DNA from 4 places in the Streptomyces sp. NPDC087428 genome. Region 1 is predicted to be linked to each of the others. Evidence: riboswitches for the same ligand, from Rfam matches in the RefSeq annotation. Region 1 holds a riboswitch; each other region holds the start of a gene.
What was found. A riboswitch is a leader RNA that binds a small molecule or an ion and turns the genes downstream of it on or off. The one in region 1 is predicted to bind thiamine pyrophosphate.

Region 1 (7,777 bases):
CGAGCTGCGGCGGATGCTCGGCGTGCTGCGCACCGACCGGGCGGCGGGGACGGCGACGGCGCCGCAGCCGACGCTGGCCGGGCTGAACGACCTGGTGGAGCAGCACCGGGCGGTGGGCGGCACGGCGGAGCTGCGGATCAGTGGCGAGCGGCCGGAGTTGCCCCCGTCCTGGGAGCTGTCGGCGTTCCGCATCGTGCAGGAGGCCCTGACGAATGTGCGCCGCCACGCGCCGGGGGCGCGGGCGGTGGTGGACATCGTCTACGGGACCGGTGTGCTGGCGGTCCGGGTCGGTGACGACGGACCGGGGCCGCGTGGCGCGCCGGCCGGGGGCGCCGGCCACGGGCTGGTGGGGATGAACGAACGGGCGGCGCTGCTCGGTGGCAGCCTCACCGCGGGCCGGGGCCCGGCGGGCGGCTTTCTCGTCGAGGCGGAGCTCCCGTGGTGATCCGGGTGGTGGTGGCCGACGACCAGGCCGTCGTACGGACCGCCTTCGCCGGGCTGCTCGGCACCCAGCCGGACATCGAGGTGGTCGGGGAGGCGGAGGACGGGGCGGCGGCGGTCCGGATCGCCGCCGAACACCGCCCCGACGTGGCCCTGCTGGACATCAGGATGCCGGGGCTGAACGGCATCGAGGCGGCTCGCGAGATCATCGCCGCCTCGGGCGGTGCGACCAGGGCGCTGATGCTGACGACGTTCGGGCTCGACGAGTACGTGTACGACGCGCTGACCGCGGGGGCCAGCGGCTTCCTGCTGAAGGACGCGACGTTTCCCGAACTGCTGCACGCGGTACGGGTGGTGGCCGACGGACGGGCGCTGCTCTCGCCGGACATCACCGGGCGGCTGATCGCGGAGTTCACCAGACAGCGGGTCGCCGCTCCGCCCGCGCGCTCCGTCGAGGGCCTGACCACCCGGGAGGTGGAGGTGCTCGTGCTGATCGCCCGGGGTCTGTCGAACGGGGACATCGCCGACCGGCTCACCATCACCGCGCACACGGTCAAGACCCATATCAACCGGCTGTTCGCGAAGATGGAGCTGCGGGACCGCGCACAGGCGGTGATCCTCGCCTACGAACTGGGCCTGGTCGTGGCCGGCTCCGGCGCGGGCGGCTCCGGCGCGGACGGGATACGGGCGGCGGGGCCGGACGCGGGCCGGTGACCCGTGCGGCCGGTCACCGCACGGCGGGCAGTACGACGCTCTCCGACGCGTCGAAGGTGACGCCGACCCGCGCGCCCTCCTCCGGTGTGGCGCGCAGTGCGCACTCGGCGTCCAGGGCCGGGCCGTGTTCGGGCACCAGTGTCACGGCGACGTGGTTGCCGCGGAAGGTGCGGGCGCCGACGGTGCAGCGCAGACCGTCCTCCGGGGCGCCGATCAGGACTCCGGCCGGACGCACCAGCAGATCACAGGCCCCCTGCGGCGATCCCGCGGGCACCGGCACCTTGCCCCAGTCCGTGTCGGCGGCCTCGCCGGTGACCGTCGCCTCCACCACGTTGTCGAAGCCGAGGAAGCGGGCGACGAAGGCCGATGCGGGACGCTGCCAGACCTCCAGGGGGGTGCCCACCTGGGCGATGCGGCCGTCGCGCATCACGACGACGCGGTCGGCCAGCGCGAAGGCCTCGCCCTGGTCGTGGGTGACCGCGAGCACAGTCGTACCCAACCGGCCGAACAGCGTGCGCAGTTCGACGACGAGGCGTTCGCGCAGGCTGCGGTCCAGCTGGCCGAGGGGTTCGTCCAGCATCAGCAGTTTGGGCCGGGGGGCGAGCGCCCGTGCGAGGGCGACGCGCTGCTGCTCGCCGCCGGAGAGCGCGGCGACGGCCCGCCGCTCGGCGCCGGGCAGCCCCACCAGTTCGAGGAGTTCGACGACCTTGCGGTCCTGCTCGCTCCGGCTCACGCCGTGCATCCGCAGTCCGAAGGCGACGTTGGCACCGACGTCGCGGTGCGGGAAGAGCTGGTGGTCCTGGAACATCAGGCCGAGCCCGCGCCGGTGCACCGGCACCCCGGCCTGGTCCGCTCCGTCGAGCAGTACCCGCCCGCCGTCCGGATGCCGGAGTCCGGCGACCACCCGCAGCAGGGTCGACTTCCCGCTTCCGCTCGGCCCCAGCACGCAGACGATCTCGTGCTCGGCGACCTCCAGGTCCACCGCGTCCAGCGCCGCCCGGTCACCGAAGCGCACGGTGGCCGATTCGAGTGTCAGCATCCCTAGAACTCCCCGGATCGATCGGTGCGGATACGTTCGAGCAGCAGCAGCGACACCGCGCACACGAGCATCAGAATGGTGCTGAGGGCCATCGCCTGGCCGTAGTTGAGATCCCCGGACCGCCCCAGCAGCCGTGCCACGGCGACCGGGAGCGTCGGGTTGTCGGGCCGTGCGATGAACACCGTGGCGCCGAACTCGCCGAGCGACACGGCGAACGCGAAGCCCGCCGCGACCAGCAGTGCCCGGCGCACCAGCGGCAGATCCACCTCGCGCCAGGCCCGCAGCGGCGAGGCGCCGAGCACCGCGGCCGCCTCGCGCAGCCGCCCGTCCACCGCCCGCAGGACCGGCAGCATGGTCCGTACGACGAACGGCACCCCGACCAGGGCCTGGGCGAGTGGCACCAGGATCCAGGAGGTCCGCAGATCGAGCGGCGGCTTGTCCAGGGTGATCAGGAACCCGAAGCCGACGGTGACGGCGGAGACCCCGAGGGGCAGCATCAGCAGGGCGTCGAAACCCCTGACCAGCCGGCCCCCCCGCCTGGTCAGAGCCGCTGCGGCCAGGCCCCCGACGATCAGCGCGATGACGGTCGCGACCAGCGCGTACCGCAGCGAGTTCCCGATCGCCTCCAGCGGCGCGACCAGGAACGTACCGCTGTTCGCATCCGCCGATGCCAGCGCGCGGTAGTAGTCGAGGCCGTGGCCGCCGGACACGTCGAGCGAGCGCTCCACCAGTACGCCGAGCGGCAGCAGGATCAGGACCAGCACGGTCAGCAGGACGCCTCCGAGCAGCGCCCACTGACCCGCGCCGCTCGGCCTGCGGGCAGTCTGCGCCGGGTCGACGAGCTTCAGCGCGGTCTCCCTGCGCCGTACGGTCCAGGCGTGCAGGGCGAGGATGGCGCCGACCGCGGCGAACTGCACGAGCGTCAGCACGGCGGCGGTGGGCAGCGCGAGCAGCTGTGCGGTCTGGCGGTAGATCTCCACCTCCAGCGTGGAGAATCCGGGGCCGCCGAGGATCTGGACGACGCCGAAGGAGGTGAAGGTGAAGAGGAAGACCATCAGCGCCGCGGCGGCCACGGCGGGGGCGAGCGCCGGAAGGGTGACACGCCGCCAGGCGGCGAACCGTCCGGCGCCGAGGACGCGGGCGGCCTCCTCCTGGCGCGGGTCGAGCTGCGACCACAGTCCGCCGACGGTGCGCACGACGACCGCGTAGTTGAAGAAGACATGGGCCAGCAGGATCGCCCACACCGTGGTGTCGAGCCGTACGCCCCACAGTCCGTCGAGGAAGCCGCCGCGCCCCAGCAACGCGAGGAACGCGGTGCCCACGACGACGGTCGGCAGGACGAACGGCACCGTGACGATCGCCCGCAGCAGTTGCTTGCCCGGGAAGTCGAACCGGGCGAACACATAGGCGCCCGGCAGTGCGATCAGCAGGGTCAGCGCGGTCGAGGCGAGCGCCTGCCAGAGGGTGAACCAGAGGACGTCCAGGATGTCCGGCCGGCTCAGCACCTCTCCGAACCGGCCGAACTGCCAGACGCCGTCGGCCTTGAGCCCCCGCCCGACGATCGCCGCGACGGGGTAGGCGAAGAACACCGCGAAGAAGGCGACGGGCACGGCCATCAGACCGAGCCGCACCGCGCTCCCGCGCCGTGACCGGGTACGTGCGGCCTTCCCGCGCGCGCCCGGTCCGCGTACGGGAGTCCTCGCTACTTCACTACGAGCGAGGACCATGACTGGACCCACTGCTCACGGTTCTTGGCGATGGTGTCCGGGGCGACGGTCGCCGGCTTGTCCGCGGTGGCCCCGAACTCCGTGAAGAGTTCCGGCAGCTTCGCGCCCTTGTTGACCGGGCTGACGAACATGTTGAGCGGCATGTCCTCCTGGAACTTCTTTCCGATCAGGAAGTCCAGCAGGGCCTTGCCGCCCGCCTCGTTCTTCGCGCCGTCGAGCAGACCGGCGAACTCGATCTGCCGGAAGCACGTCCCGGTGGCGACCCCGGTCGGGGCCGACTTGGGCTGCGGGTCCGCGTACAGCACCTCGACGGGCGGGCTGGAGGCGTAACTGACGACGAGCGGCCGGTCGGCCTTGGCCTTCCTGCCACCCGCGGAGCCGGAGAACTCCTCGTTGTACGCCTGCTCCCAGCCGTCGACGACCTTGACGCCGTTGTTCTTCAGCTTCTTCCAGTAGTCCTGGTAGCCGTCCTCGCCGTAGGCCGCGACGGTGCCGAGGAGGAAGCCGAGACCGGGCGAGGACGTCGCGGCGTTCTCGGTGACGAGGAGGTTCTTGTACGCGGGCTTCGCCAGGTCGTCGAAGGACTTCGGCGGCGCGAGCTTCTTGTCGGCGAAGTACTTCTTGTCGTAGTTGACGCAGATGTCGCCGGTGTCGACCGGGGTGACCCGGTGCTTTCCGGCATCCAGCTGGACGTCGGACGCGACCTGGTCGAGGCCCTTGGCCGCGTACGGCGTGAAGAGGCCGTTGTCGAGGGCGCGCGACAGCAGGGTGTTGTCGACGCCGAAGAACACGTCACCGCGCGGCGATCCCTTGGTCAGGATCTCCTGGTTGAGGGCGGCGCCCGCGTCCCCGCTCTTCAGCACCTTGACCGTGTAACCGGTCTCCCGGGTGAACTCCTTCAGCACGTCCTTGGACGCGTTGAAGGAGTCGTGGCTGACGAGGGTGACGGTCTTGGAGCCGGTGCCCTTGGTGCCGGCGGAGCCGGACGACGAGTCGTCGGAGCTGCCGCAGCCGGCGAGCGCGGTCGCGCCGATCGCGGCGGCGACGGCCGACACCGCGATCTTCTTGGTGGTGCTCATGTGATTCCTCCTGGGGGTGACCAGGAAGAGACGCGGCCCTGCCCGCACCGGATCGGAACCGGAAGCGGGCAGGGCGCAACAGCTTGAGTAAGGTCCGAACTTCCTACCCGGAATGACCCGGGCGAGGTTCAGAGGGTCTGCGGCCAACCTGTCCTTGGTGCCGCACTCTCAGCGCTGTGGCGCTCCCCTGTCGGAATATGAAGTTGAATTCACGCCCAGGCTACACGGCCGGTTTCGGCCTCAGCGCTCGGATGCCGCCAGCTGCCCGCAGGCGCCGTCGATCTCCTGGCCCCGGGTGTCCCGGACGGTCACCGGCACCCCGTGGGCGGCGATGGCCTCGACGAACGCCTTCTCGTCCTCGGGCCGCGAGGCGGTCCACTTCGAGCCGGGCGTCGGGTTCAGCGGGATCAGGTTGACGTGCACCCGCTTGCCCTTGAGGAGCCGGCCCAGCCGGTCCCCCCGCCAGGCCTGGTCGTTGATGTCACGGATCAGCGCGTACTCGATGGAGATACGGCGTCCGGACTTCTCCGCGTACTCCCAGGCCGCGTCCAGCACCTCGCGCACCTTCCAGCGGGTGTTCACCGGTACGAGGGTGTCGCGCAGCTCGTCGTCCGGGGCGTGCAGCGAGACGGCGAGACGGCACTTGAAGCCCTCGTCGGCGAAGCGCAGCATCGCCGGCACCAGGCCGACGGTCGAGACGGTGATCCCGCGCTGCGACAGCCCCAGCCCGTCGGGCTCGGGGTCGGTGAGCCGGCGGATGGCCCCGACCACCCGCTTGTAGTTGGCGAGCGGCTCGCCCATGCCCATGAAGACGATGTTGGAGAGCCGCGCCGGCCCCCCCGGGACCTCGCCGTCGCGCAGGGCGCGCATGCCGTCCACGATCTGGTGGACGATCTCCGCCGTGGAGAGGTTGCGGTCGAGACCGGCCTGCCCGGTGGCGCAGAACGGGCAGTTCATCCCGCATCCCGCCTGTGAGGAGATGCACATCGTGACGCGCTCGGGGTAGCGCATCAGGACGGACTCGACCAGCGTCCCGTCGTGCAGCTTCCACAGCGTCTTGCGGGTGGTGTCGTCGTCGCAGCTGATGTGCCGGACCACGGACATCAGGTCCGGGAAGAGCGCCTCGGCGAGCTTCTCGCGCGACGCGGCCGGAATGTTGTTCCACTCCGACGGGTCGTGCGCGTACCGCGCGAAGTAGTGCTGCGAGAGCTGCTGGGCGCGGAAGGGCTTCTCGCCGGTCGCGGCGACGGCTTCCTTGCGCTCGGCGGGCGTGAGGTCGGCGAGGTGCCGCGGCGGCCTCTTGGCTCCGCGGGGCGCGACGAAAGTGAGTTCTCCGGGCTTAGGCATGGTTCATCCAGTGTCGCAGACACGCCGGGGTGCGATCGGTCATCGTGCTGCCCGGCCCGCTGAGGGTAGGGGTCACTCCGCGACGAGGGCCCGGATCGCCCGGTCCGGCCAGTGGCCGACGGCTCCGCGCGAGGAGGCGATGCAGGCCGCCACGGTGTCCACGTCCCAAGCACCCGCATCGAGCAGGCCGGCGGCGAGGAGGAGCACGTACGCCCTGGAGGGAGGCACCGGGGTCACTTCGTCGGCCCGCCGGGGGGCCGTGAACGTGGGGACGGGCAGTCCGTCCAGCTGTCCGGCGCACACCAGCGTCTCGTACCGCCCGCTCCCCAGCCGCGCGACGCCTGACCTGAGCACCGGACCGAGATCAAGATCTTCGCCGGGGCTCCTGTACATCTCCTCAGCGGCGAAGTCCGCGAACTGTGACGCCGAGACGAGATGAGCGCGGGCGAAGACCCGCTCCTCCTGTTACGGGTCGCAGAAGGCCCGCCCCGGCGCCGGCCGCCCTCGATGCAGGAGGCGAGCCGGCCGAGACGGGTGTTCGAGCCGCACGAGGTGTACCAAACACGCTGTGGCGCGGACGCCTCCACAGCTCCGGGCTCGATCGAACGCGCGCCGGCCATGATGCCCCTTCCCTGCGGCTCCGCTTCCGTTCCTCCAGCGTCCCGGACACCTGGCAGTGGCCCCGCCCCACACCGGTGGGGGCGGCGCAGCACCCCTGAGCCGGGCCGGACGGGGTACCCGGAGTGACAGGACAGCCCACCGACCCAGCAGGAGGTATCAGTTGTGCACACCGTGAAGCACTGGTTCAGCCGCAGCCTGGCCGCACACGCCCTGGTGCTCTTCGTGCTGGGGCTGGGCCTCGAAGCCGTGTTCCGCCGGGACGATCATCCGGCGTTATGGGCGGTCCGGAGTCTCGTCTACACCGCGGTGGTCATCGGGGTCGTGGCGTACCAACGCCGCAGGACCAGCCGTGCGACCGGCGCGCGGCCCGACACGCTCATCGACCTCGGCCGCAGGATCCGGCACCGCGAGGTGCCGGAGGATCCCGAGGAGCGGGCGGTCATGCGCCGGCTGGTCGAGGACCAGCTCGGGAAGATGGAGCGGGGCAGCCGGTGGCTGCCCTACTGGCTGGGCTTCATGGGCCTGACCGCGGTGGGCATGCTGGTCCTCGGGGTCACCACCGGCTCACCGGCCCTGCCCCTGGTCTTCGGCGTGGGCGTGATCGTGTTCAGCTGCTGGCTCGTGTGGATACGCAAGCGGGCGATCGAGCGGTATCAGCACATGCGCTCGGCCCTGCGGGAACGCGGCTGACCTCACCGGACACGAGTGGGGCCCACCGTCCATGGACGGTGGGCCCCACTCGTGGTGACGCGTACGGACGCTCAGCCGGAGCCGACGAACAGGACCATCAGCAGCCAGACCACCGGGGC
Region 2 (7,777 bases), on a different contig from region 1:
CCAGTGGCAGGACAGCATGAACGGCGTGCCGTTCGCCTTCCACTCACCGGCGTAGCGGTCCAGCAGGCCGAGCGTGCGGTCGGTGAGGAAGGCCTCGATGGTGGCCTCGGCGGGCTGCTGGAGCCGGCCCGCGATGAGGTGCCCGCGGCCCGTGCCGTTGGCGGCGGTCCCGAAGACGGGTTCGCGTACCGAGAAGGGCGGGAAGCCGTTGTCCTCCAGCCACTTCTCGTACGAGGGGTGGTGCACGGGGTTGAGGGCGCCGGGCAGGTGCTCGCCGTCCAGGCCGTAGAACTCGGGGCCGCGCTCGCGGCCGATGTGCCACTTGCCGACATGGCCCACCGCGTAGCCCTGGTCCATCAACTGGCCCCAGAGCGTGGGGCTGTCGTCGGACAGCTCGTCCTTGCTCCCGCCGTTGCGCTCGGGGTTGTTCAGCATCCCGTGGCGGAACGGGTGGAGACCGGTGGCCAGCGAGGCGCGGGCCGGGGTGCAGATCGCGGTCGGGGTGTAGAAGCGGTCGAAGCGGGTCCCCCCGGCCGCCAGGGCGTCGAGGGCGGGGGTGTCGACGAGCGGGTTGCCGTAACAGCCCAGGGTGTCGACCCGGTGCTGGTCGGTCATCAGGAACAGGACGTTGCGCGGAGCCACTCGGGCCGCCCTTTCGAAAGGTCGCTCACTGTGCTGCGGGACCCGGCCGATGCCCGGTCCGGTGGTGCTTCGGCGCGTGCCGGAGCAGCCGAATGACCGGAACTGTAGGGACGCCGACTTTTTTACGTCAACCCTTGGGAATAAACATTGTGTGAATTCGTCCCGCGCATTGACAGAAACACCTTGACCGATCGACCATGCGTCCATGACGGAACGCACCGATGCCCTGCAACGCCTGCGCAGGGCCAATGAAGCCGCCGTACTCGGTGAACTGCGCAGGTCGGGCGCGCTGAGCCGCGGCGAGCTGAAGGAGCGGGTCGGGCTCTCCCGTACCACCCTGTTCGCGATCGTGTCCGATCTGCTGGAGCGCAAGGCCGTCATCGAACAGCCGGCCCCCGATCCGGAGCAGCCGCGCGGCCGCGGCAGGCCGGCCCTGGAGATCTCCCTCAACTCCCGCGGGGCCGAGCTGATCGGCATCGACCTCCAGCGCCACCGGATCCATGTGGTCGTGGCCAACTGCGCCCATGAGATCGTCGGCCGCTCCAGCGCCCCCGTACCGGCGGAGAGCGGCGCCGCCGAACGGGCCGCGCAGGCGATCCGCGCCGTCGAGGACCTGGTGCGGCGCGAGAACATCAGCCTCGCGCCCGTCGAGGGCATCGGCCTCGGTCTCCCCGGCTTCGTGCAGAACCCGGCCTCCGGCGACCCGCGCACGATGACGCCGTTCGCCGGCCACGTCGCCGCCGAGCTGGGCAGGCACTTCGACGCCCCCGTGCTCACGGACAACAACTCCCGGCTCGCCGCACTCGCCGAGGTGACCTGGGGCGCCGCCCGCGGATTCGACAACGCTGTCTATCTGCGCTGGTCACAAGGGGTCGGTGGCGGACTCGTCGTCAACGGCGCACTGGTGCACGGCGCCCATGGCGCGGCCGGCGAGATCGGCCACACCAGCTGCGATCCCGAGGGCAAGCCCTGCCACTGCGGTGGCCGAGGCTGTCTGGAGGGGCTCATCTCCGTCCCCGCCCTGCTCGCCGCCTGCGCCGACCGCGGGGTCACCGCCCGCGACGCCGCGGAGCTGATCGCCCTCGCCGCCGAGGGCCAGCCGGACGCCGCCGACGTGGTCCGGACCGCGGCCGTCCTCGCGGGCCGGGTCCTCGCCGCCCTCGCCGCACAGGTCGACCCCGAGTGCATCGTCGTCTACGGCGAACCGGCGGCCCTGGACGGCCTCGTCCTCACCCCCATCCGGGAGCAGCTCGCCGCGCTCTCCCTGCCCTCCGCCCCCCGCACCATCGAGGTGCGCGGCTCCACCCTCGGCGGTGAGGCGGCCGCGCTCGGCGGCGTCGCCCTGCTGCTGCGCACCACCGGCCAGGATCTGGCGGAACTGCTCGACCGGCCGGCACCCGGCGCGCCCGGCGGGGAGGCCGCCCGGTGAACGCCTGCTGCGGGCCCGCCCGCGAGAGTGCGCCGACGGCGACCGCCGCTCCCCCGGCGGAGTTCGCCGTGCCCGTACGCGGCACGGCCGAACTCCTGCGCGGCATGGTCGCCGTACCGGGCGGACCGTTCCTGATGGGCGGCGAGGACGAGGACGCGTTCCCGGACGACGGCGAGGGACCGGTACGTGAGGTCACGACCGGGCCGTTCCACATCGACGCGGCCTGCGTCAGCAACGCCCGGTTCGCCGTCTTCACCAAGGCCACCGGCTACCGCACCGAGGCCGAACTGATCGGCTGGTCCTACGTGTTCGGCGCCTTCGTGCCCCCGGCGGCCCGCCATGCCGTACTGCCCGGAACGGTACCCGGCGCCCCCTGGTGGCGTGCGGTGACCGGGGCGCACTGGCGGGCGCCGGAGGGACCGGGCACCTCGATCGGCGACCGCCGGGACCACCCGGTGGTCCACATGTCGTGGAACGACGCGACGGCCTACGCCCGATGGGCCGGCAAGCGGCTGCCCACCGAGGCCGAGTGGGAGAAGGCGGCCCGCGGCGGACTCGTCCGGGCGCGGTTCCCCTGGGGCGACGACCTCACCCCGAACGGCCGGCACCGCTGCAACATCTGGCAGGGCGACTTCCCGGTACGCAACACGCGCGAGGACGGCTACGCGGGCACCGCGCCCGTCAAGGCGTACGCCCCCAACGGCTTCGGCCTGTACAACGCCTCGGGCAACGTCTGGGAATGGTGCGCCGACCGCTTCAGCGCCGACTGGCACCGCGCGGACCGCCCCGAGACCCGCACCGACCCCGCCGGACCGCCGCACGGCGAGAACCGGGTGCTGCGCGGCGGCTCGTATCTCTGCCACCGCTCCTACTGCAACCGCTACCGGATCGCCGCCCGCACCTCCAACACCCCCGACAGCACGACGGGCCACGGCGGCTTCCGCTGCGCGCTCCAGGTGTACTGACCCCCGCATCGCGTCGCGATCCGCGCACCCGGCTATCCTGACCGCCGCACCGGACACGGGGTGCCCCGCACGAGGGCTGAGAACACACCCGTCGAACCTGAACCAGTTAGCACTGGCGGAGGGATGTCTTCATGTCATTGCCGTATGCCCGCGACCCGCGGCCCGCGTTCGACGGGCGGATGCCCAGCGCCCCCGGCGACCTGCGCGTCGAGGCGCACGGGATAGCCCCGGTTCCCGAGGACCGCCGCTACGGCGGGCCCGGCCGGCTGTTCACCGTCTGGTTCGCCCCCAACCTGACCATGACCGGCGTCTTCACCGGTACCGTCGGCATCGCGCTGGGCCTGGACTTCGCCACGGCGCTCACCGCCGTCGTGCTCGGCACACTCGTGGGCGCCGCGCCCACCGCGTATCTGGGGACCTGGGGCAGCCAGACCGGCGCCGGGCAACTCCCGCTCGCGCGGCTGGCGTTCGGCCGCGGTGTGGTACTGCCGGGCGCGCTCCAGTGGCTGTCGTCCATCGCCTGGGACGCGCTGATCGGCCTGTTCGGCGGGGAGGCGCTGGCCCAGTTGTGCGGCTGGCCGTTCTGGCTGGGGGTGCTGGTCATGATGGCCGCCCAGGGCGCGCTCGGCGTACTGGGGTACGAGGTGATCCACCGGCTCCAGACCGTGATGACCTTCGTCCTCGCGGCCGCCTTCGCGGTGCTCGCCGCCAGGCTCCTGCACGGCGTCCACCCGGCCGCCACCGGCTCGGTGCACGGCGCCGACCGGGCGGGCGCGTCCGTCCTGACCTGCGCCATCGCCCTGAGCCTGGCGCTGTCGTGGGCGCCGTACGCCAGTGACTTCAGCCGCTATCTGCCGCGCACCACGTCCCGGCCGCGCATGTTCTGGTGCACACTGCTCGGCATCAGCGGCTCGTTCGTGGCGGTCCAGACCCTCGGCCTGTGGGGCGCCGCCGTCTTCACCGACCAGACCGCACGCGGCATCGACACCCTGCTGGGCGGGGGCGCTCTCGGAGCGTTCGGGCTGCTCGCCGTGGCACTCGCCGCACTGTGCAGCAACGCCATGAACGACTACAGCGGATCGCTGGCCCTGCAGACCATGGGGGTCCGCCTGCCGCGCCCCGTCGCCGCGGCACTCGCCGCCGCGCTCGGATTCCCGCTCGTGCTGTGGATGCACGCGGCCGACACCACGGCCCGCTTCCAGAACGTGCTGCTTCTCGTCGGCTACTGGATCCCCGGGTTCGTCGCGATCGTGGGCGTCGACTGGCTCGTCCGGGCGAGAGCCCGCGGCGGCTCCCCCGTCGACCTGGCCGCCGAGAGCTCCCGGCGTCAGCCGTGGTGGCCGGCGGTCACCGCCTTCGCCGTCGCCTTCGCCGCGGCGGTGCCGTTCATGAGCACCGGCCTGTACGTGGGCCCGGTGGCGAAGGCGCTGCACGGGGCGGACCTCGCCTACGGGGTGGCGTTCCTCGCCGCCCTGGCCGTCTACGCCCCGCTACGGCTGCGCCGGCGCGGGTGACGGTCCCCGGCAGGCCGTGAGCCGCGCGGGGTCATGCCTTCGTGGTCGCCGTCTCGCCGTGGATGTAGCGGCCGCCTCGGAGCAGCGAGACGACCGCGGCCACCAGGCACGCCGCGACGGCGAAGTCGAAGGCGACGGAGAGGCCCCGCTCGAACGGTTCGGAGATCAGCGTCGGGAAGAACGCCCGTCCGGTGAGGTAGTCGGCGTGGCTGACGGGCAGATGCTCCAGTGTCTCCGGGCCGAGCAGGCTGCGGACGGGGTTGTATCCCAGGAGGGCCGCGAACAGCACGCCGACGGGCGGCAGGGCCGCGACGCGTGCCGCGTCGGCGGACGGCACGCCCTGCGCGGTGAGTCCGTGGGCGAGCGTGTCCGGCAGTGAACTCGCCAGCCCGGCGATCATCAGCGAGAAGAAGATGCCGATCGACAGCACCGTGGCCGAGTTCTGGAAGGTGGTGCTGATTCCCGCGCCCACGCCGCGCTGGTCGGGCGGCAGACTGTTCATGATCGCCGCCCGGTTGGGCGAGGCGAACAGCCCCATGGCCAGCCCGTTGACGAGCAGGATCAGGGCGAAGACGGGGTAGTCGAAGTCGACGGGCAGTTCTTTGAGCGCCACGAAGGTGGCGGCGGCCAGGAGCATCCCGCCGGTGGTGAAGAGCCGGGCGCCGAAGCGGTCGGAGGCCCATCCGGAGAAGGGGCCCGCGATCAGGAATCCGACCGTCAGGGGCAGCATGTAGATGCCGGCCCACAGCGGGGTCCGCTCGAAGTCGTAGCCGTGCCGGGGCAGCCAGATTCCCTGGAGCCAGATGATCAGGATGAACATCAGACCGCCACGGCCCAGGGATGCCAGGAGGCTCGCCACGTTGCCCGCCGTGAAGGCCCGGATCCGGAACAGTCCCAGATGGAACATCGGCTGGGCGACCCGGGTCTCGATCAGGCAGAAGAGACCCAGCACGGCCACCCCGCCGGCGATCGCGGTGATCACCCAGGGATTGGTCCACCCCATCGTGTTGCCGCCGTAGGGCTGGATGCCGTACGTGATGCCGGACAGCACGGCGATCAGACCGACCGCGAAGGTCAGGTTGCCCCACCGGTCGATCCGGGCCGGGGTGCGGACCCCGGTGTCGTGCAGCTTCAGATAGGCCCAGATCGTGCCGAACAGCCCGATCGGGACGGACACCAGGAACACCAGGTGCCAGTCGAAGGGACCGAGCAGCCCGCCGAGCACGAGTCCCATGAACGACCCCGCGATGGCCGCGACCTGGTTGAGCCCCAGAGCGAGACCGCGCTGCCGGGCCGGGAAGGCGTCGGTGAGGATGGCGTTCGAGTTCGCCATCAGCATCGCTCCGCCCACGCCCTGGAGCACCCGCATCCCGATCAGCCACAGGGCGGCGGCGGTGCCGTGCATCCAGGTCGCCGCGAGCAGTACGGAGAACACCGTGAAGACCGCGAACCCCAGGTTGTACATCCGGACCCGGCCGTACATGTCGCCCAGCCGGCCGAAGCTCACCACCAGGACCGCGGTGACGACCATGTAGCTCATGATCAGCCAGAGCAGCAGACTCGTGTTGCCCGGTCGCAGGGGGTCCACTCCGATGCCGCGGAAGATGTCCGGCAGCGCGATCAGGATGATCGACAGGTTGATCGTCGCGATCAGCACACCGAGCGTGGTGTTGGACAGGGCGATCCACTTGTAGCCCGGCCCCAGTGGGTCGTCGGCGCCGCCGAGGCGTACGGCTGTGCTCTGCATGGGACCGTCCCGCCCGTCGGAGGTACCTCGGCCGCGTACGGGTGCCAAGCTATGGCCGGACCCCCATGACGGCCAGTCCGGATGCTCCGGTGAGGCGGCCGTTCGCCCGCTTGAGGCACGGGTCGCGTATCCCGGAAGCGGTCAGGGGCCGTTTCTGATCACTGGTACACCGTGGCGGTGGCGGCCGAGGATGTAGTGGGCGGGGATCAGCGTGAGCCAGAACAGCATGGCTGCTTCCGTGCTGACGTAGGCCAAGGGGATGGAGAGGCAGAAGATCAGCACTCTGGAACCGAGTTGGGCGGTGAAGGAGCGGCGGCCCGTGGCGGCGGATGATGATGCGGGCGACGGGCGCGCCTGGCGTTGCGTGATCAGCAGCAGGATCGTGTGCACCGCGTGGGTCGCGGCCACGGCACCCGCGTACAGGGCGACCGCTTCGGGTTGAGAGGCGTACTCGGCCAGGAGCCCGGTGGGAAAGGGCAGCAGGGCGACCAGGCCGAGGCCGAGAAAGATCAGGCGGGTGACCACGGCGGTCTCGGTGGGCAGTGTGGTCAGGATACGGCGGTGGTCACGCCAGAATCCGGCGATGAGGGTGAAGCTGAGGGCGAAGGCGCCGACGTCGGGAAGCGCGTCGCTCAGGGCTCTGTGGAATGCGGCATCTCCCAGGTCCGTGGGGATCGCCACGTTGATGACGAGCAGTGTCATCGCGATGGCGTAGATGCCGTCGGACAGAAAGACCAAGCGTGCCATGCCCGGGTCGTCGTCGTGGGGGCGCGCCTCTGCCACTGGCTCCGTCATATCGACGACAGTAGGGCGCTCTGCCCTGACCGCGACGCATTGAGCACGACTTGTACTGCTTCGTCCGTGGACGGCGGATGAACACCGGACACCGGCCTCCCCCGGGACGCGGATCGAGGGTGGGCCACACCTCGGCGCCCACGGTTTCCCGCCTTCCCCTGGCCGACGCCAGGGCCGCGAGGGAGAAACGGCCGAAATTGATCGAAAATCAACAACACAAGTTACCCGTAGGTACTCATTGACTCGACCATCCGGGGGTTCTTATTGTTCCGTTCAATCGAACGGCGTACCTGTGAACGGAACGGTCCCGGTCGCCACCCCCCGTTTGGGAGGGAGTAATAGTGACAAGATCTGACGTCAGTACCCTTCTGTCCCCCTTCGAGCTCGGTCAAGTCCACTTGCGCAACCGGGTGTTCGTTCCCGGGCACACGACGAATTTCGGCCACGCCAACCACCCCACCGAGCGTCATGCCGCGTACCACGGGGAACGGGCTCGCGGGGGTGTCGGGCTCATCATCACCGAGGGCATCCGGGTCCACCCGACCAGCGCCGGCCGCCACATCAGCCTCGGCAGCTTCGACGACTCCTCCATTCCGCACTACGCGGGCGTCGCCGAGTCCGTACAGGTCCACGGCACGCGGCTGTTCGCCCAGCTGCTCCACACCGGCCGCCAGGCCGCGGGGGA
Region 3 (7,777 bases), on a different contig from region 1:
TCGAGGCAGATGCCGAGCTTCGGATGGGCGTCGAGCGCGTCGAAGTACGGGCCGAAGTCCCAGGTCCGCGAGCAGAGCGAGAACCCCTGGCCGGCGGTCGACTCCAGCAGCAGGAACGGGTCGTCGTCGTGCGTCAGCTCGTCCAGCAGCGGCCGCATATGGGTGCGCACCTGGGCCAGCGCCTCCTCGCGGGGCCGGCCGTTGGTCGCGGAGCCGGTGTGCACCACGACGCCCAGGGCGCCGATCTCGCGGGCGCGGCGCAGGGAGTGGCGCAGCGAGGTCACGGACTTCTCGACGGTCGCCGCGGTGTGCGAGCCGAAGTTGATCAGGTACGGGGCGTGGACGTACGCCGGTACGGACTCGGCCGCGCACTCGGCGCGGAACTGCTCGTCCTGCGCCGGGCTGCCGGGCGAGGTCGCCCAGCCGCGCGGATTGGCGACGAAGACCTGGACGGCCTCCGCTCCCATCTCGCGGGCGTACGGGAGGCCGGCCCTGGCGAGGCCGCCGGCCACCGGTACATGGCCGCCTACGGGGTTGCGCATATGGATCTAGAGCCTCTTGGTCTTGATGGTGATGGTGCTGCCCTCGGGGGCCCGGTCGCCGCCGTCGACGGACTGGCTCGCGACCGTGTCGCTGATGCCGAGGAACGGCCGGTCGACCTCGACCTCGAAGCCCGCGTCCTCCAGCTCGCTCCGGGCGTCGTCGACGTCCTTGCCGGTGACGTCCGGGACGTCGATCATCTGCGGGCCCTTGGAGACCGTCAGCGTGACGGTGTCGCCCTCGGCGGCCTCCCGGCCCTCGGTCGGTGACTGCTCGGCGATGTCGCCCGCGTCCTCGGAGGAGTTCACCCGGCCGGGCAGCACCTTGGCCTTCAGCCCCTCCTCGTCCAGCGCGTCGGTGGCGTCCTCGACGGAGAGGCCGGTGACATCGGGGACGTCGACCGGGCTGCCCTTGGACACCACGATGGCGATCGCGCTGTCCGCGCGGCGCTCGGTGCCCGCCTCGGGGTCCGTCCGCACCACCTCGCCGGCCTCCGCGTCCTCGCTGAACTCCTTGGTGGTCATGCCGGGCACCAGGCCCGCCTTCGCCAGCTTCCGCCTGGCCTCGGCCAGCGCGACGCCCTCGACGTCGGGCACCTTCACGATCTCGGGCCCGCGCGAGACGACGAGTGTCACCGAGCCGTTGCCCCGGATCCTGGCGGCCGGCTTCGGGTCGCTGCCGATCACCTTGCCGCGGCCGACGGTGTCGCTGTAGGCGCGCTCGACGCCCTTCACTTCGAGGCCGGCGTCCGACAGCCGGCCCTTGGCCGCCTGCTCGCTCCGGCCGAGCACCGAGGGGACGTGGGTGAACTGTCCGGAGTTGATGTACCAGACGCCGCCGCCGATCCCCAGGACCAGCAGCACGGCGACGACCGCCGCGACGATGCCGCGCCGCGGCCCGCCGAGGGGCCCGGTCCGCCGGACCGGCGGCTCCGGCGGCAGCGGCGGGGGCATCTCCAGCCGGCTCGTGTGGTGGGCGGTTCCCTGGCCGGGCGGCAGCACCCGCGGAATCACGCTCGTGCGGTCCTCCGCGGCGTCGCGCACCTCGGCCAGGGCCTGCGGCGGAACGGCGTCCAGCTGGGCGTCGCTGAGGCCGGCGCGGGCCCGGCGGGACTCGGCGAGCAGGGCCACCGCGTCGAACGGCCGGACCTCGGGGTCACGCGCGGCGGCGCTCGCGACCAGCTCGTCGAGCTCGGGTGCGAGCCCGGGGACGAGGGCGGATGGGGCCGGGACGTCCTCGTTCAGATGCTGGTAGATGACCTGGGCGGGGGAGTCCCCGGTGTGCGGCTTGGTGCCGGTGAGCATCTCGTACAGCACCACCCCGCACGCGTACACATCGGCGCGGGTGTCCGCGGTGCCGCGCTCGATCTGCTCGGGGGCGAGGTAGGAGACGGTGCCCAGGACGGAACCGGTGGTGTTGGTGACCGTGCCTACGGCCCGTACCAGGCCGAAGTCGGCGACCTTGACCCGGCCGTCGTCGCCTATGAGTACGTTCTCCGGCTTCATGTCACGGTGCACGAAGCCCGCCCGGTGCGCGGCGCCGAGCGCGGCGAGCACCGGCTCCAGGATGTCCAGCGCGGCCCGCGGCTGGAGTGCGCCGCGCTCGCGCAGCACGTCGCGCAGCGTGCAGCCCGCGACGTACTCCATCGCCAGGTACACGTACTGCCCCTGGGCCCCCTGGTCGAAGACCCCGACCACATTGGGGTGCGCGAGCCCCGCCACCGACTTGGCCTCGCGGATGAAGCGCTCGACGAAGGAGGCGTCGGTCGCGAGCGCCGGGTGCATCACCTTGAGGGCGAGCACCCGGTCGAGCCGGGTGTCCATGGCCCGGTAGACCGTGGCCATGCCGCCCACGGCGATGCGGGCATCGACGCGGTAGCGGCCGTCGAGCAGCTGCCCGACGAGAGGGTCCTGGAGGGTCGTATCCACGCAGCGAGTCTACGAGCCGGCGCGGACACGACTGACGGGCCGGGACGATTCCGGACCGGTACCGCAGCCGGGCCGTGACAGGGACACGCTGCCCACCGCTCCCGGAGCCGCGGTGTCCGGCGTCAGAAAGCGGGGCGTTCCGGGTCCAGCGCCGCACGCCCCGCCACCGGCGACGACGCCTCGGCGAAGTGCCGGCGCGGAATCCGCCCCGCGCGGTACGCCAGCCGCCCGCCCTCCACCGCGTGACGCATCGCGGCGGCCATCAGCTCGGGTTCCTGGGCCCGGGTCACCGCTGAGGCGAGCATCACAGCCGCGCACCCCAGCTCCATGGCGAGCGCCGCGTCCGAGGCCGTCCCGGCACCCGCGTCCAGGATCACCGGGACCCGGGCCTGCTCGACGATCAGCTGGAAGTTGTGCGGATTGCGGATGCCCAGCCCCGAGCCGATGGGGGAGCCGAGCGGCATGACCGCCGCGCACCCCACGTCCTGGAGCCGGCGGGCCAGCACCGGATCGTCATTGGTGTACGGCAGCACGGTGAAACCGTCGTCGACCAGGATCTCGGCGGCGTCCAGCAGCTCGATCGGGTCGGGCAGCAGGGTCCGCTCGTCGGCGACCACCTCCAGCTTGACCCAGTCGGTGCCGAGCGCCTCGCGGGCCAGCCGGGCGGTGAGCACGGCCTCGCCCGCCGTGAAGCAGCCCGCGGTGTTCGGCAGGACGCGGATGGAGAGCCGCTCCAGTACGGAGAGCACGGAGCCCCGCACGGTCGGGTCGAGGCGGCGCATCGCGACGGTGGTCAGCTCGGTGCCGGAGGCGATCAGTGAGCGTTCCAGCACATCGAGGCTGGGCGCCCCGCCCGTTCCCATGATCAGCCGGGAGCCGAGGACGGTGTCCCCGAGAGTGAACAGATCGTCGGACACGGTCAGCCTCCCTGGACCGCGGTCAGGACCTCGACCCGGTCGCCGTCGGCGAGCGCCGCGGCGGACCACTGGCCGCGCGGCACGACGGTCTCGTTCAGCGCGGCCGCGACACCCGAGGGCGCCTCGGTCAGGGTCGCGACGAGGGCGTCCAGCGTGGTGCCCGCTGCGACGGCGACGGTCTCGCCGTTCACGGACACGGACACGGAGAGGGGGACGGGCACGGTCATGCGGGCTGCTCCTGTCGTACGGGGGTGGCGGCCGCGAAACGGCCGGGGGAGAAGGGGCGGGCCACCTCGGGGAGCTCGCCGTCGGCCAGCAGCTGCGCCATGGCGTCGCCGGTGACCGGAGTGAGCAGCACCCCGTTGCGGTGGTGCCCGGTGGCGAGGTGGAGGCCGGGCAGTGCGGTGCGGCCGAGCAGCGGGGCGTTGTCGGGTGAGGCGGGGCGCAGACCGGCCAGGGTCTCGGTGAGCGGCAGCTCGGTGATGCCGGGCACCAGCTCGTGGGCGTCGCGCAGCAGCTCGTACACCCCGCCCGCCGTGACGGTGGTGTCCCAGCCCATCTCCTCGCTGGTGGCGCCGATCACCAGCTCGCCGTTCTCGCGCGGCACGAGGTAGACGTGACTGCCCCGGACCACGGCCCGCACGGTGCGGCTGAGGAAGGGGGCGTACGCGGTGGGTACGGTCAGCCGCAGCACCTGGCCCTTGACCGGGCGGACGGGCGGCAGGACGTCGTCGGGCACCCCCGCGAGCCGGCCGCTGAGGCTGCCCGCGGCGAGCACCACCTGATCGGCCACCGGCTCCGAACCGTCGGCCAGTACGGCCCCGGTGGCCCGGTCCCGTGCCACCGAGAGCCGTTCGGCCCGGTGGCGGTGGAAGACGACCCCGGCCCGCTCGCACGCCGTCAGCAGCGCGGCGGCCAGCCGGCGCGGGTCGACCTGGTGGTCGCCGTCGACCCGGAGTCCGCCGCGTACGCCCGGCGCGAGCATCGGCTCCAGGCGCCGGCACTCGCGGCCGGTGAGCCACTCGGACTCCAGCCCGGACCGGCGCTGCAACGCGTGCAGCTCGCGCAGATGGGCACGGTCGTCGGTGTCCAGCGCGACGGCCAGGGTGCCGCAGGCGCGGTAGCCGATGTCCTGTCCGCTCGCCGCCTCCAGCTCGGCCGCGAACGCCGGATAGCGCGCGGCGGAGGCGAGGTTGAGACCCAGCAGCATCTCTTCGCCGTAGTGCAGTTCGGTGACGGCGGCCAGCATCCCGGCCGCGACCCGGGCGGCCCCGCCGCCGGGGCCGGGATCGGCGACCGCGGTGGCCAGACCGCGCTGCGCGGACCGCCAGGCGGTCACCAGGCCGATGATGCCGCCCCCGATGACGAGGACGTCGGACCCGCTCGCGCGGTGGGTGCGCATGGGCATCCAGCCCCTCCCTTCGCCGGCATGACCCGGATCAGGTTCGTACGGTCGGAGGCCGTCCAGCCTCCCTCTCAGCCCGGTGCGTCCGGGCTCCCGCGAGTGTTTCTCCGTGGGTCACCCTAGACCCCGGCTCGTGGCGGGTCCCGGGAGGGCGGTGGGTGCGAGCGCGACCGCGGACCACTTTCCTGACGGGTCGTCAGTTGATTAAGGTGGACGGGTGAACGAGCAGCAGCGGGCAGAGCGGCCGGAGCGGCAGTCGGAGCGGGCGGGGCGACGGGTGGTCGTCGTCGGCGCGGGCATGGCGGGCGTGCAGACGGCGGTGGCCCTGCGGGAGCAGGGCTTCACCGGCGCCGTCACCCTGATCGGTGCCGAACCCCATCAGCCCTACGACCGCCCACCACTGTCCAAGGCGGTGCTGCTCGGCAAGGCCGAGGAATCCGCCTTCGACATCGACTTCGAGGCACTGGGCATCGCGTTGCGGCTGGGCTGCGAGGTCACCGGCCTGCGCGCCGGCGACCATGAGCTGGACACCTCCGCGGGGCCCGTCCCCTACGACGTCCTGGTCATCGCCACCGGCGCCGAACCCGTCGTGCTGCCCGGTTCAGAGGGCGTGCCGGGCGTCCATCTGCTGCGCACCCTGGACGACGCGGCGCGGCTGCGGCCCGTCCTGGAGGCGCGGCACACCGTCGTGGTCGTCGGCGCGGGCTGGATCGGTGCCGAGTTCGCCACCGCGGCCCGCGCCGCGGGCTGCGAGGTCACCGTCGTCGAGGCCGCGGAACGCCCCCTCGCGGGCGCCCTGCCCGCCGAGGTCGCCGCCCCGATGGCCGCCTGGTACGCGGAGAGAGGCGCCGGACTCCTCACCGGGGCGCGGGTGGCCCGCGTCGAGCCCGGCAGCGTGGTCCTGGCGGACGGCCGCACGCTCCCGGCCGACGCGGTCGTCGTCGGGATCGGCGCACGACCCGCCACCGGCTGGCTGGCCGGCTCCGGCATCGGGCTCGGGCCCGACGGATCGGTGACCGCCGACGCGGCGCTGCGCACCTCGCTGCCCGATGTGTACGCCGTCGGCGACTGCGCCTCGTTCCCCTCCGCGCGCTACGGGGCGCGTCTGCTGGTCCACCACTGGGACAACGCCCTCCAGGGGCCCCGGACCGCGGCCGCCCAGATCATCGGCACGGCCGGCGGGGACGGGGCGGAGCCGCCCGCCTATGACCCCGTGCCGTATTTCTGGTCAGAGCAGTTCGGCCGGTTCGTCCAGTACGCGGGTCACCACGAAGGGGCGGACACCCTGCTGTGGCGCGGTGATCCGGCCGGTCCCGCCTGGTCGGTGTGCTGGCTGCGCGACGACGTCCTGGTCGCCGTGCTCGCCGTCGGCCGCCCGCGCGACCTGATCCAGGGGCGCAGGCTCATCGAGGCCGGGGCGCGGCTCGATCCGGAGCGGGCCGGTGACGTCTCCGTACCGCTGAAGTCGGCGGCCCGTCAGTAGCGGTGCGCGCAGCGGACGTTGACGTCCGATATGTGGACAGGCCCTTGGGGCAGGGCGGAGATTGGTGCACTGTACATCTTTTGAAGTGATCATTTTTCACACTCTTCGAAGGATGCGCATGTTTCGGCACAGATGGTCCCGCGCGCTGCGTGGAATCTCCATGGCCTCGGCGTCGGTCGCCCTCGTCGGAGGCGCCCTCGCCGCCCCGGCCCAGGCGGACACCGCCCCCGCGCCCGGTTCCAACCCGGCCGTCGCCTACCAGGACCCGGTCGACGCGACTCCGCCGGTCTCCCGTCCGGATACCGGGCACTGCTCGGTGACGGCCGTCGACCACGACTTCGGCAACACCCTCGGCGGGCCCCCGTACACGACCACGCTCACCCCGCCCAAGAAGTGCGAGGGCCCGTGGAACAAGGTCGTCCTCGACTGGTCGGGCAGCGTGAAGGGGCGCCAGTACGACCGCCTCGCCGCGGTCTTCATCGGCGGCGCGGAGGTCTTCCGCACCAGCACCGCCGAGCCCGACGACGACGGCATCAGCTGGCACGTCGCCAAGGACATCACCGACTTCGCGCCGCTCCTCAAGGATCCGCAGAAGCTCCAGCTCGAACTCGGCAACGTTGTCAACGAGACGTACACCGGCGTGTACAGGATCAAGCTGAAGATCACGTACTACCGGGCCGACAAGCGCCACCCGGCCGCCGCCACGGCCGACCGCGTCGTCCCCCTCGGTGACACCCGCTCCGGCGGCGCGCCCTGGATGAGTGTCGCCAAGGGCGGCTCCACCAGCACCGACGTCACCTTCCCGCGCAATCTGACCGACGCGCGCCTGGAGGTCTACGCCCGCGGCGGCGGCTGCGACGAGCAGTGGTTCGACGCGGTCCCCGACGACCTGGCGGCGACCGCCCCCGACTACCTCTGCGGCGGCGGCCCCTACCGCGAGGTGCAGGTCACGGTGGACGGGCGGGCCGCGGGCCTCGCCCAGCCGTACCCCGTCGTGTACTCCGGCGGCATCGTGCCGACGCTGTGGCGCCCGATCCCGGCCATCGACCAGTTCGGTACCGAGGCGTACGACATCGACCTCACCCCCTTCGCGGGCCTGCTGGCCGACGGCCGGCCGCACGCCATCGGCATCACCCCGTACGGCGCGGCCGACGGCTGGACCATCGACGGTTCGCTCTTCCTCGGTACCGACGCCCACAAGGCCCGCACGAGCGGCGGGGTGACCACCAACACCCTCAGCCACACCCCGGACGTGAAGACCGTCCGGACCCCGGGTGCGAACGGCTCCACCGACGTCTCCGTGTCGACCGGCCGCTCCTGGAGGATCTCGGGGTACGTCGAGACCTCCAGGGGCCGGGTCACCACCACCGTCGAGCAGAAGTTCGCGTACACCAACACGGACAACGTCTCCGCCACCGGCAGCCACCAGGTGATGCACCAGCGCGACCACGGCTCCACCACGGTGACGACCAAGGCCCGCGGCCGCACGGAAGCGCTGCGCGGC
Region 4 (7,777 bases), on a different contig from region 1:
ACGCGCTCAACGGCAAGGGCAGGCTCCCGGACGCCACCCGTCGCCATGTCCGCGAGGTCGCCGAGCGCTTGGGCTACCGCCCATCCGCCGCGGCCCGAACGCTCCGTACCGGCAAGTCCGGCCTGATCGGCCTGACCGTGACGACCTACGGGGATGAACCCTTCACCTTCACCGAATTCGCGTATTTCGCCGAGATGGCCAGAGCCGCCACGTCCGCCGCGCTGGCCCGCGGCTACGCCCTCGTCATCCTGCCCGCCACCTCACGCCACGACGTCTGGTCGAACGTCGCCCTCGACGGCACCGTCGTCATCGACCCCTCCGACCAGGACCCGGTCGTCACCGAACTCGTCCGCCAGGGGCTGCCCGTCGTCTCCGACGGCAGGCCGGCCGGGACCCTCCCGGTCACCGCATGGGTCGACAACGACCACCGGGCCGCCGTGCTCGACCTCCTCGACCACCTCGCCGCCGCCGGGGCCCGCCGTATCGGGCTGCTCACCGGCACCACCACCGACACGTACACCCGGCTGTCCACCACCGCGTACCTGCACTGGTGCGAGCGGGTGGGCCAGGATCCCGTGTACGAGTCCTACCCCGCCCACGACCCGTGCGCGGGCGCGGTGGCCGCCGACCGCCTGCTGGCCCGTCCGGACCGCCCTGACGCCGTCTACGGGCTCTTCGACCCCAACGGCACCGATCTGCTCGCGGCGGCCCGCCGGTACGGTCTGCGCGTCCCTGAGGACCTGCTGCTGGTCTGCTGCAGCGAATCCACCGTCTACGCGACGACCGAGCCGCCCATCACCACGCTCTCGCTCAAACCGCGCAGGATCGGCACCGCGGTCGTACAACTGCTCATCGACGCCATCGAAGGCGTGGACCAGGACGGCCCGGTGGAGCAGGTGATACCGACGGAGCTCATCGTCCGGACCTCCTCGCAACGCCGTCCGCCCCGCACCACGGTCAGCGCGCCACGCTCCCCGGCAGGGGATTGATCAGACCAATTGGGACTAATCGACCGGATAACCCGGCATGCGTTCGGATTGACCACCCCTGGTGCGTCACAGAGCACGATTCGCATTCCTATGATGGGCGGACGACACCGCGGACCACCCCGACCAGCAGGGCCCGTCAGGTGTACGGCGGCGCGACGGTGGTGGAGGGGTCGATGACACAGGGGGCCGGTCAGGAACCCGCGGTGCGGACGGCGACGTTGCGCGACTTCCGCGTACCGCCCTATGCGCAGTCCCCGGCGCCGCCTGCGGCTCCGCACCCGGGGAACGCCTTCCCGGAAGGTGAGCCGCCGGTGGGGTACACCCCCACAGAGCGCGACCTTCCGGTGATCACCCGCGACACCACCGTCCAGGTGCGGGCCGTGCCCGAACCGCGGCCCGCCCAGGATCCGGAGCTCGGCCCCCTGTACGTGGTCGGCGACGTCCACGGCTACCTGGACGAACTCCACGCCGCCCTCGCCGAACAGGGCCTGATCGACGCCGAAGGCAACTGGTCCGCGGGCAACGCGCGGATCTGGTTCCTCGGCGACTTCACCGACCGGGGCCCCGACGGCATCGGCGTCATCGACCTCGTGATGCGGCTGTCCGCGGAGGCCGCGGCCGCGGGCGGCTACTGCAAGGCCCTGATGGGCAACCACGAGCTGCTGCTCCTCGGCGCCAAGCGGTTCGGCGACACCCCGGTGAACTCCGGCGCGGGCACCGCCACCTTCCAGGCCGCCTGGCTGCTCAACGGCGGCCAGAAGACCGACATGGAGCGGCTCCAGGACGTCCACCTCCAGTGGATGTCCCGGCTCGACGCGGTCGTCGAGGAGGACGGGCACCTGCTGATGCACTCGGACACGACGGCCTACCTCGACTACGGAACCACCATCGAGGACGTCAACGACACGGTGCACGCCATTCTGACGCGGAACGACGCCGATGAGTGCTGGGACCTCTTCCGCAAGCTCACCAAGCGCTTCGCCTTCCGCGACGAGTCGGGCCCGCAGGCCGTCCAGCAGCTGATGGCGGCCTACGGCGGCCGACGCGTCGTCCATGGTCACAGCCCCATTCCGTATCTGCTCGGCGAGGTCGGCTCCGAGGACGGCGAGGACAGCGCGAACCCGCTGATCGACGGCCCCCACGTGTACGCGGACGGGCTCGCCATCGCCATGGACGGCGGAGTGACCATGGCCGGAAAGCTACTGGTCGTCCAACTCCCCCTGCATGACTGACGGTCTTCGGGGAAGACGCATGAACGACCTGACCATGCCGACCGCTGGGCCTATTTCCGGAAACCCCCTGTCACCCTGTGCCGTGGGCGCTCTACCATCGGCGTACCAGTAGCAGGCTCTCCTCCGTTTCCGCCAAACTGCCCGGTCGAATCGGGCATTCAGGCCCTACGGAGCATCGGGGGATGCACATGAACAGCGCTCCGCACCTGCTGACCGAGGACCGCCCCGAGTACGAGCGGATCCTCGACGACGCGCTGCGTCACGCCCATGAACGACCAGATCTGGCCGCAGTCGGCGAACAGCTCAACCCGGTCCAGCTGCGCACCATGGCGATGGCCGCCACCGCCCTCATCACCGCCACGGCCGCCACCGAGTACGAGCACTATGTGAAGGCCCGCGAGGAGCTGCGCGCCACGGCCGCCGACACCGACCGGGACGCCGTCCGGGGAACCGGCGCCGACGATCCCGACCGGTCGGGCGCCGGCATAGGAGCCGTCGTCACCGTGCTGGCCCCGGTGCTCGCCGGCACGGCCGCGGTGATCTTCCTGCTGGTCGGCTACATCCTGAAGATGCTGAGCCCGCCACCGTCCTTCGCGGGGACCATGGTCGGCGCGGGCTGGTTCTTCGCGGCGCTCACCGCGGCCGCCATCCTGATCGCCGCCATCGGCCTCCTCATCACCGCCCTGCGGAACGGCTCCACCTCCCTGGCCGCCGACGACCCGGGCGAGGAACTGCCGGAGGACGTGGCCCGTGCCCGGGAGGCCTGGCGGCACGCGCTGCTGGAACGGGGCATCCTGCCGTTCCTGCGGGACGCGCTCGCCGACCCCGGCGCCGCCCCCGCCGCCCGCACCCCGTACCCCTCGGCCAACCGCATCCCGAAGATCGGCTACAGCAGGCCGGACTTCTCCAGCCCGGACGACGGCCCGGCGGCCGCGCCCCGGCCGACCTTCACCAGCCCGGACTTCTCCAGCCCCGACTTCGGCGGCCCCGAACACGAGATGGACTGACGGGTCGGGGGGCGCGGGGCGCGTCGTACCGGCGCGAGCCCGCCGGTACGAGGCGCCGTGCCTCAGTCCGCGATCGGCAGGTAGACCCGGTTGCCCGCGGCCGCGAACTCCTTGGACTTCTCCGCCATGCCCGCCTCGATCTCCGACTGCGAACCGCCGTGCTCACGCCGGATGTCGTGCGAGATCTTCATCGAGCAGAACTTCGGACCGCACATCGAACAGAAGTGCGCCGTCTTCGCCGGCTCGGCCGGCAGCGTCTCGTCGTGGAACTCCCGTGCCGTGTCCGGATCGAGCGCCAGATTGAACTGGTCCTCCCACCGGAACTCGAACCGGGCGTCCGACAGCGCGTCGTCCCACTCCTGCGCCCCCGGGTGCCCCTTGGCGAGGTCCGCCGCATGGGCCGCGATCCGGTAGGTGATGACCCCGGTCTTCACATCGTCCCGGTTGGGCAGGCCGAGGTGCTCCTTGGGCGTCACGTAACAGAGCATCGCCGTCCCCCACCAGGCGATCATCGCGGCGCCGATACCCGAGGTGATGTGGTCGTACGCCGGCGCGACGTCGGTGGTCAGCGGGCCGAGCGTGTAGAACGGCGCCTCCTCGCAGATCTCCTGCTGGAGGTCGATGTTCTCCTTGATCCTGTGCATCGGGACATGCCCCGGGCCCTCGATCATCGTCTGGACGCCGAACCGCTTGGCGACCGTGTTCAGTTCGCCGAGCGTGCGCAGTTCGGCGAACTGCGCCTCGTCGTTGGCGTCCGCGATCGATCCGGGGCGCAGCCCGTCGCCCAGCGAGTACGTCACGTCGTACGAGGCGAGAATCTCGCAGAGCTCCTCGAAGTGCTCGTACAGGAACGACTCCTTGTGGTGCGCGAGGCACCACGCGGCCATGATCGAGCCGCCCCGGGAGACGATGCCGGTCTTGCGTCGGGCCGTCAGCGGAACGTACGGCAGGCGCACGCCGGCGTGGACCGTCATGTAGTCGACGCCCTGCTCGGCCTGCTCGATGACGGTGTCCTTGTACATCTCCCAGGTCAGCTCCTCCGCCCTGCCGTCGACCTTTTCGAGGGCCTGGTAGAGGGGCACGGTGCCGATCGGCACCGGGGAGTTGCGCAGAACCCACTCACGGGTGGTGTGGATGTTGCGGCCGGTGGAAAGGTCCATGACCGTGTCGGCGCCCCACTTGGTCGCCCAGGTCATCTTGTCCACCTCCTCCTCGATGGAGGACGTCACCGCGGAGTTGCCGATGTTGGCGTTCACCTTCACCAGGAACCGCTTGCCGATGATCATCGGCTCGATCTCCGGGTGGTTGACGTTGGCCGGTAGCACGGCCCGGCCCGCGGCGATCTCCTCGCGCACCACCTCGGGCTCGACGTTCTCCCGGATCGCCACGTACTCCATCTCCGGGGTGATCTCCCCCCGGCGGGCGTACCCGAGCTGGGTCACCGGGCGGCCGTCCCGGCTGCGCCGCGGCCGGCGGGGACGGCCGGGGAAGACGGCGTCCAGATTGCGCAGTCCCTCCCCGAGCTCTCGGCTTCGCTCGGGCAGGGGAGACCCCGTCCGCGGTGAGGTGTGCTTGAGCCCGTCGTCCTCGGGCCGGGCGGCCCGGCCGGCGTACTCCTCTGTGTCGCCCCGGGCGATGATCCAGTTCTCCCGCAGAGGCGCGAGCCCGCGGCGGACATCGGTGTCGATGGCGGGATCGGTGTACGGCCCCGACGTGTCGTACAGCGCCACGTCCTTGCCGTTGGTGAGGTGCACCTGACGGACCGGCACCCGGAGGTCCGGGCGCGAACCCTGGACGTATCCCTTGTGCCAGCCGATGGACTTCCCGGCCTCGTCGCTCTGATTGGAGGCAGGCGTGCGTGCGTCCGCTGTGGTCATGAGACCTACTCCCTACGCCGGCATTACCCGGTAACAGGTTCGGCGGTCGGCGCAGCGTGTCCCGTACGGACGTACGGAGATCAGCGCCCTCTCAGCCCGGTGCTCCGAGCTCCCGCGTGTGCAAAGGTGCCACCACGCTAACGCCCTCGCGGGTGTGCTGAACAGAGGGCCCTGTTCTTCTTGCGATGATCGGCCGGTGACGTCCCCTCATACCGTTCCCGAACAGCCGGGCCATCAGCACACCCACTCGCACAGCCACAGCCACGGCCCCGCCGCCCCCGTGTCCAAGCACCTGCGCAAGGTGATCGCCGCCGTGCTGATCCCGTTCGCGGCCGCGGTCGCCGTCGGTCTCGTGGTGCTCTGGCCCGGTGGTGCGCCGGCGCACGAGCGCACCGGTGTCGGGTTCGACCGGCAGACCCAGCAGGCCAAGGTGGTGAACATCGACAGGGTCGACTGCAAGGACGTGAACGCGGCCCAGCTTCCCACCAGCGGCGAGACCACGCAGCCGACGGGGGACCCGGCCACCGGTGGCGACGGGGCCGGACTCTGCGCGAAGGCCACGATCGAGGTCACGAGCGGCGAGGACAAGGGGCGCACCTTCATCGAGGTCGTCCAGCCCGACGCACCGCGACAGCTGCGGGAGGGTCAGGGGGTGGTGGTCGCGTACGCCCCCGACGCGCCCCATGACCTCCAGTACTCCGTGACGGATGTGAACCGGAAGTTCCCGATGGCGCTGCTGGCGGGGATCTTCGCCGTGGCGGTGGTCGTCGTGGGCCGGCTGCGCGGGGTCATGGCGCTGGTGGCGCTCGCCCTGTCGTTCGCCGTGCTGACCCTGTTCATCCTCCCGGCCATCCTGCAGGGCTCGAATCCGCTGCTCGTGGCGGTCGTCGGGGCCAGTGCCATCATGCTGATCGCCCTCTACATCTGCCACGGGCTGACCGCCCGCACCTCGGTCGCCGTCATCGGCACCCTGATCTCACTGCTGCTGATCGGGCTGCTCGGCTCGCTCTTCATCGGCTGGGCGAGCCTGAGCGGGAACACCGACGACAGCACCGGCCTCATCCACGGCCTGTATCCGCACATCGACATGAGCGGTCTGCTGCTGGCCGGCGTCATCATCGGTTCGCTGGGAGTGCTCGACGATGTGACGGTCACCCAGACGTCGGCGGTCTGGGAACTCCACCAGGCGGACCCCACGATGAATGCGAAGCAGCTCTACCGGGCAGGGATCAGGATCGGACGGGACCACATCGCGTCGGTGGTCAACACCCTGGTGCTCGCCTATGCGGGCGCCGCGCTTCCGCTGCTGCTGCTGTTCTCGATCGCCCAGAGCAGCATGGGAACGGTGGCCAACAGCGAGCTGGTGGCGGAGGAGATCGTGCGCACACTGGTCGGCTCGATCGGGCTGGTCGCCTCGGTGCCGGTGACCACCGCGCTCGCGGCACTGGTCGTCTCCGCGGACCGTACGGGGGTCGGCGCGGAAGCCGGGGCTTCGGCACCCGTACGGAGTGGCGGAGGACGCCGCCGACGGGCGAGGCCCTGAACAGTCGCTCACGGAGAGTGATTCACCCGTTCGGCAGGTGTGCTGTTCGACCGGCACCCGGGGCTGGCGGGACGATCCCCGTCAGCCGGCGTTCTGTTCCTCGGCCAGAATTCGCCCCAATGCCTCTTCGAGATTGCCCTCGAAATCACCCAGCGTGCACTCCTGCCCGAGGGGGACGAGCTTGTCCGTCCTGTCGAGAAAGGCCACAAGTGGTGCCGTACCTGCCCTGAACAGGGCGCGGTCCGCCCCCACCTGGAGCCGGATGTGGACATCGCACAGCCCTTCGGGCTCGGTCGGCCCGATGTGTACGTCGCCGTCGCCACTGGGGCTGTTGAGGCCGTCGAGCAGCAGCTCACGGCCGAAAGCCCAGGTGACGGGGGCGTCGCCGGGCAGATGGAAGGTCATCCGGATCGCGTACGGATCGCACACTTCGTACCGGAGCTCCACCGGGATACGGAAAGAGAGTTCCTCGGAGACGAGGAAGCTCATCATGACCTCAGCTTGAACCGACTCGCGCATCGTTCAACCCCGCAGTAGATGAATCTGGCCAGGAATGATCCCCCGTGGCCCTATTGACGCCATCGTGGTGCACGCGATAGCAGATCACAAGGAGTGATTTTTCAGATACTGATAGAGAACACGAACGAACGCAAGAGGCTGGCCACTTCGCCACGTAGCCGTTCGACTGCGGGGAGCAACCGTTCTTCCTGGTCGAGAGGTACCGAAATGGCCATCGCCGCCGCCGTGAAACCAGCCGTGATCGGGATGGCCGCGCAAACCGTCCCGAGGGCGTACTCCTGTCGCTCGACGACAGGTTCCATTCGCTCCAGCGACCGCAGCCGTTCAACCAGCGCCGGGCGGTCGCGCACGGAGTAGCGGGTCAGCGGGCGCACCGGATACCGGTCCAGGTGGTCCTCGCGGGCCTTCTCGTCGAGCTGGCTCAGCAGGCACTGGCCGATCGCGTGGGCGTGCCCGGTCTCCTGGAAGGCGGCCCATTCCTCCACCGCGGGCGCTGCCGGGGTGTCGGCGACCGCGACGAGTTCGATCTCACCGTCGCGGTAGACGGCGCAGTACACCGGGGCGCCGATGATGTCCCGCCAGCGGCCCAGCGACTGGGTCATCCGGCTGC

Region 2: it holds a riboswitch for thiamine pyrophosphate, as region 1 does, so the genes downstream of both, ACIO3R_RS11765 (purine-cytosine permease family protein) here and ACIO3R_RS29605 (thiamine ABC transporter substrate binding subunit) in region 1, are expected to answer to the same signal.
Region 3: it holds a riboswitch for thiamine pyrophosphate, as region 1 does, so the genes downstream of both, thiO (glycine oxidase ThiO) here and ACIO3R_RS29605 (thiamine ABC transporter substrate binding subunit) in region 1, are expected to answer to the same signal.
Region 4: it holds a riboswitch for thiamine pyrophosphate, as region 1 does, so the genes downstream of both, thiC (phosphomethylpyrimidine synthase ThiC) here and ACIO3R_RS29605 (thiamine ABC transporter substrate binding subunit) in region 1, are expected to answer to the same signal.

The regions. Positions count from the first base shown of each region.
Region 1 is NZ_JBIUXR010000015.1:100,651-108,427, forward strand. Features, by position in the region: gene ACIO3R_RS29585 (sensor histidine kinase) at 1-445, shown strand, start outside; gene ACIO3R_RS29590 (response regulator) at 439-1,155, shown strand; gene ACIO3R_RS29595 (ABC transporter ATP-binding protein) at 1,169-2,194, opposite strand; gene ACIO3R_RS29600 (ABC transporter permease) at 2,197-3,810, opposite strand; gene ACIO3R_RS29605 (thiamine ABC transporter substrate binding subunit) at 3,897-5,000, opposite strand; TPP riboswitch at 5,083-5,199, opposite strand; gene rlmN (23S rRNA (adenine(2503)-C(2))-methyltransferase RlmN) at 5,241-6,347, opposite strand; gene ACIO3R_RS29615 (hypothetical protein) at 6,420-6,701, opposite strand; gene ACIO3R_RS29620 (hypothetical protein) at 7,131-7,658, shown strand; gene ACIO3R_RS29625 (phosphatidate cytidylyltransferase) at 7,730-7,777, opposite strand, start outside.
Region 2 is NZ_JBIUXR010000005.1:23,740-31,516, forward strand. Features, by position in the region: gene ACIO3R_RS11750 (sulfatase-like hydrolase/transferase) at 1-642, opposite strand, end outside; gene ACIO3R_RS11755 (ROK family transcriptional regulator) at 848-2,071, shown strand; gene ACIO3R_RS11760 (formylglycine-generating enzyme family protein) at 2,068-3,036, shown strand; TPP riboswitch at 3,083-3,177, shown strand; gene ACIO3R_RS11765 (purine-cytosine permease family protein) at 3,168-4,550, shown strand; gene ACIO3R_RS11770 (MFS transporter) at 4,582-6,297, opposite strand; gene ACIO3R_RS11775 (TMEM175 family protein) at 6,439-7,092, opposite strand; gene ACIO3R_RS11780 (FAD-dependent oxidoreductase) at 7,434-7,777, shown strand, end outside.
Region 3 is NZ_JBIUXR010000002.1:368,918-376,694, reverse strand. Features, by position in the region: gene ACIO3R_RS05430 (deoxyribonuclease IV) at 1-542, opposite strand, end outside; gene pknB (Stk1 family PASTA domain-containing Ser/Thr kinase) at 549-2,468, opposite strand; gene ACIO3R_RS05420 (thiazole synthase) at 2,591-3,385, opposite strand; gene thiS (sulfur carrier protein ThiS) at 3,388-3,612, opposite strand; gene thiO (glycine oxidase ThiO) at 3,609-4,787, opposite strand; TPP riboswitch at 4,785-4,897, opposite strand; gene ACIO3R_RS05405 (NAD(P)/FAD-dependent oxidoreductase) at 5,089-6,273, shown strand; gene ACIO3R_RS05400 (peptide-N4-asparagine amidase) at 6,392-7,777, shown strand, end outside.
Region 4 is NZ_JBIUXR010000010.1:359,196-366,972, reverse strand. Features, by position in the region: gene ACIO3R_RS23290 (LacI family DNA-binding transcriptional regulator) at 1-989, shown strand, start outside; gene ACIO3R_RS23285 (metallophosphoesterase) at 1,163-2,221, shown strand; gene ACIO3R_RS23280 (hypothetical protein) at 2,404-3,228, shown strand; gene thiC (phosphomethylpyrimidine synthase ThiC) at 3,291-5,105, opposite strand; TPP riboswitch at 5,098-5,231, opposite strand; gene ACIO3R_RS23270 (YibE/F family protein) at 5,302-6,648, shown strand; gene ACIO3R_RS23265 (SsgA family sporulation/cell division regulator) at 6,730-7,167, opposite strand; gene ACIO3R_RS23260 (IclR family transcriptional regulator) at 7,269-7,777, opposite strand, start outside.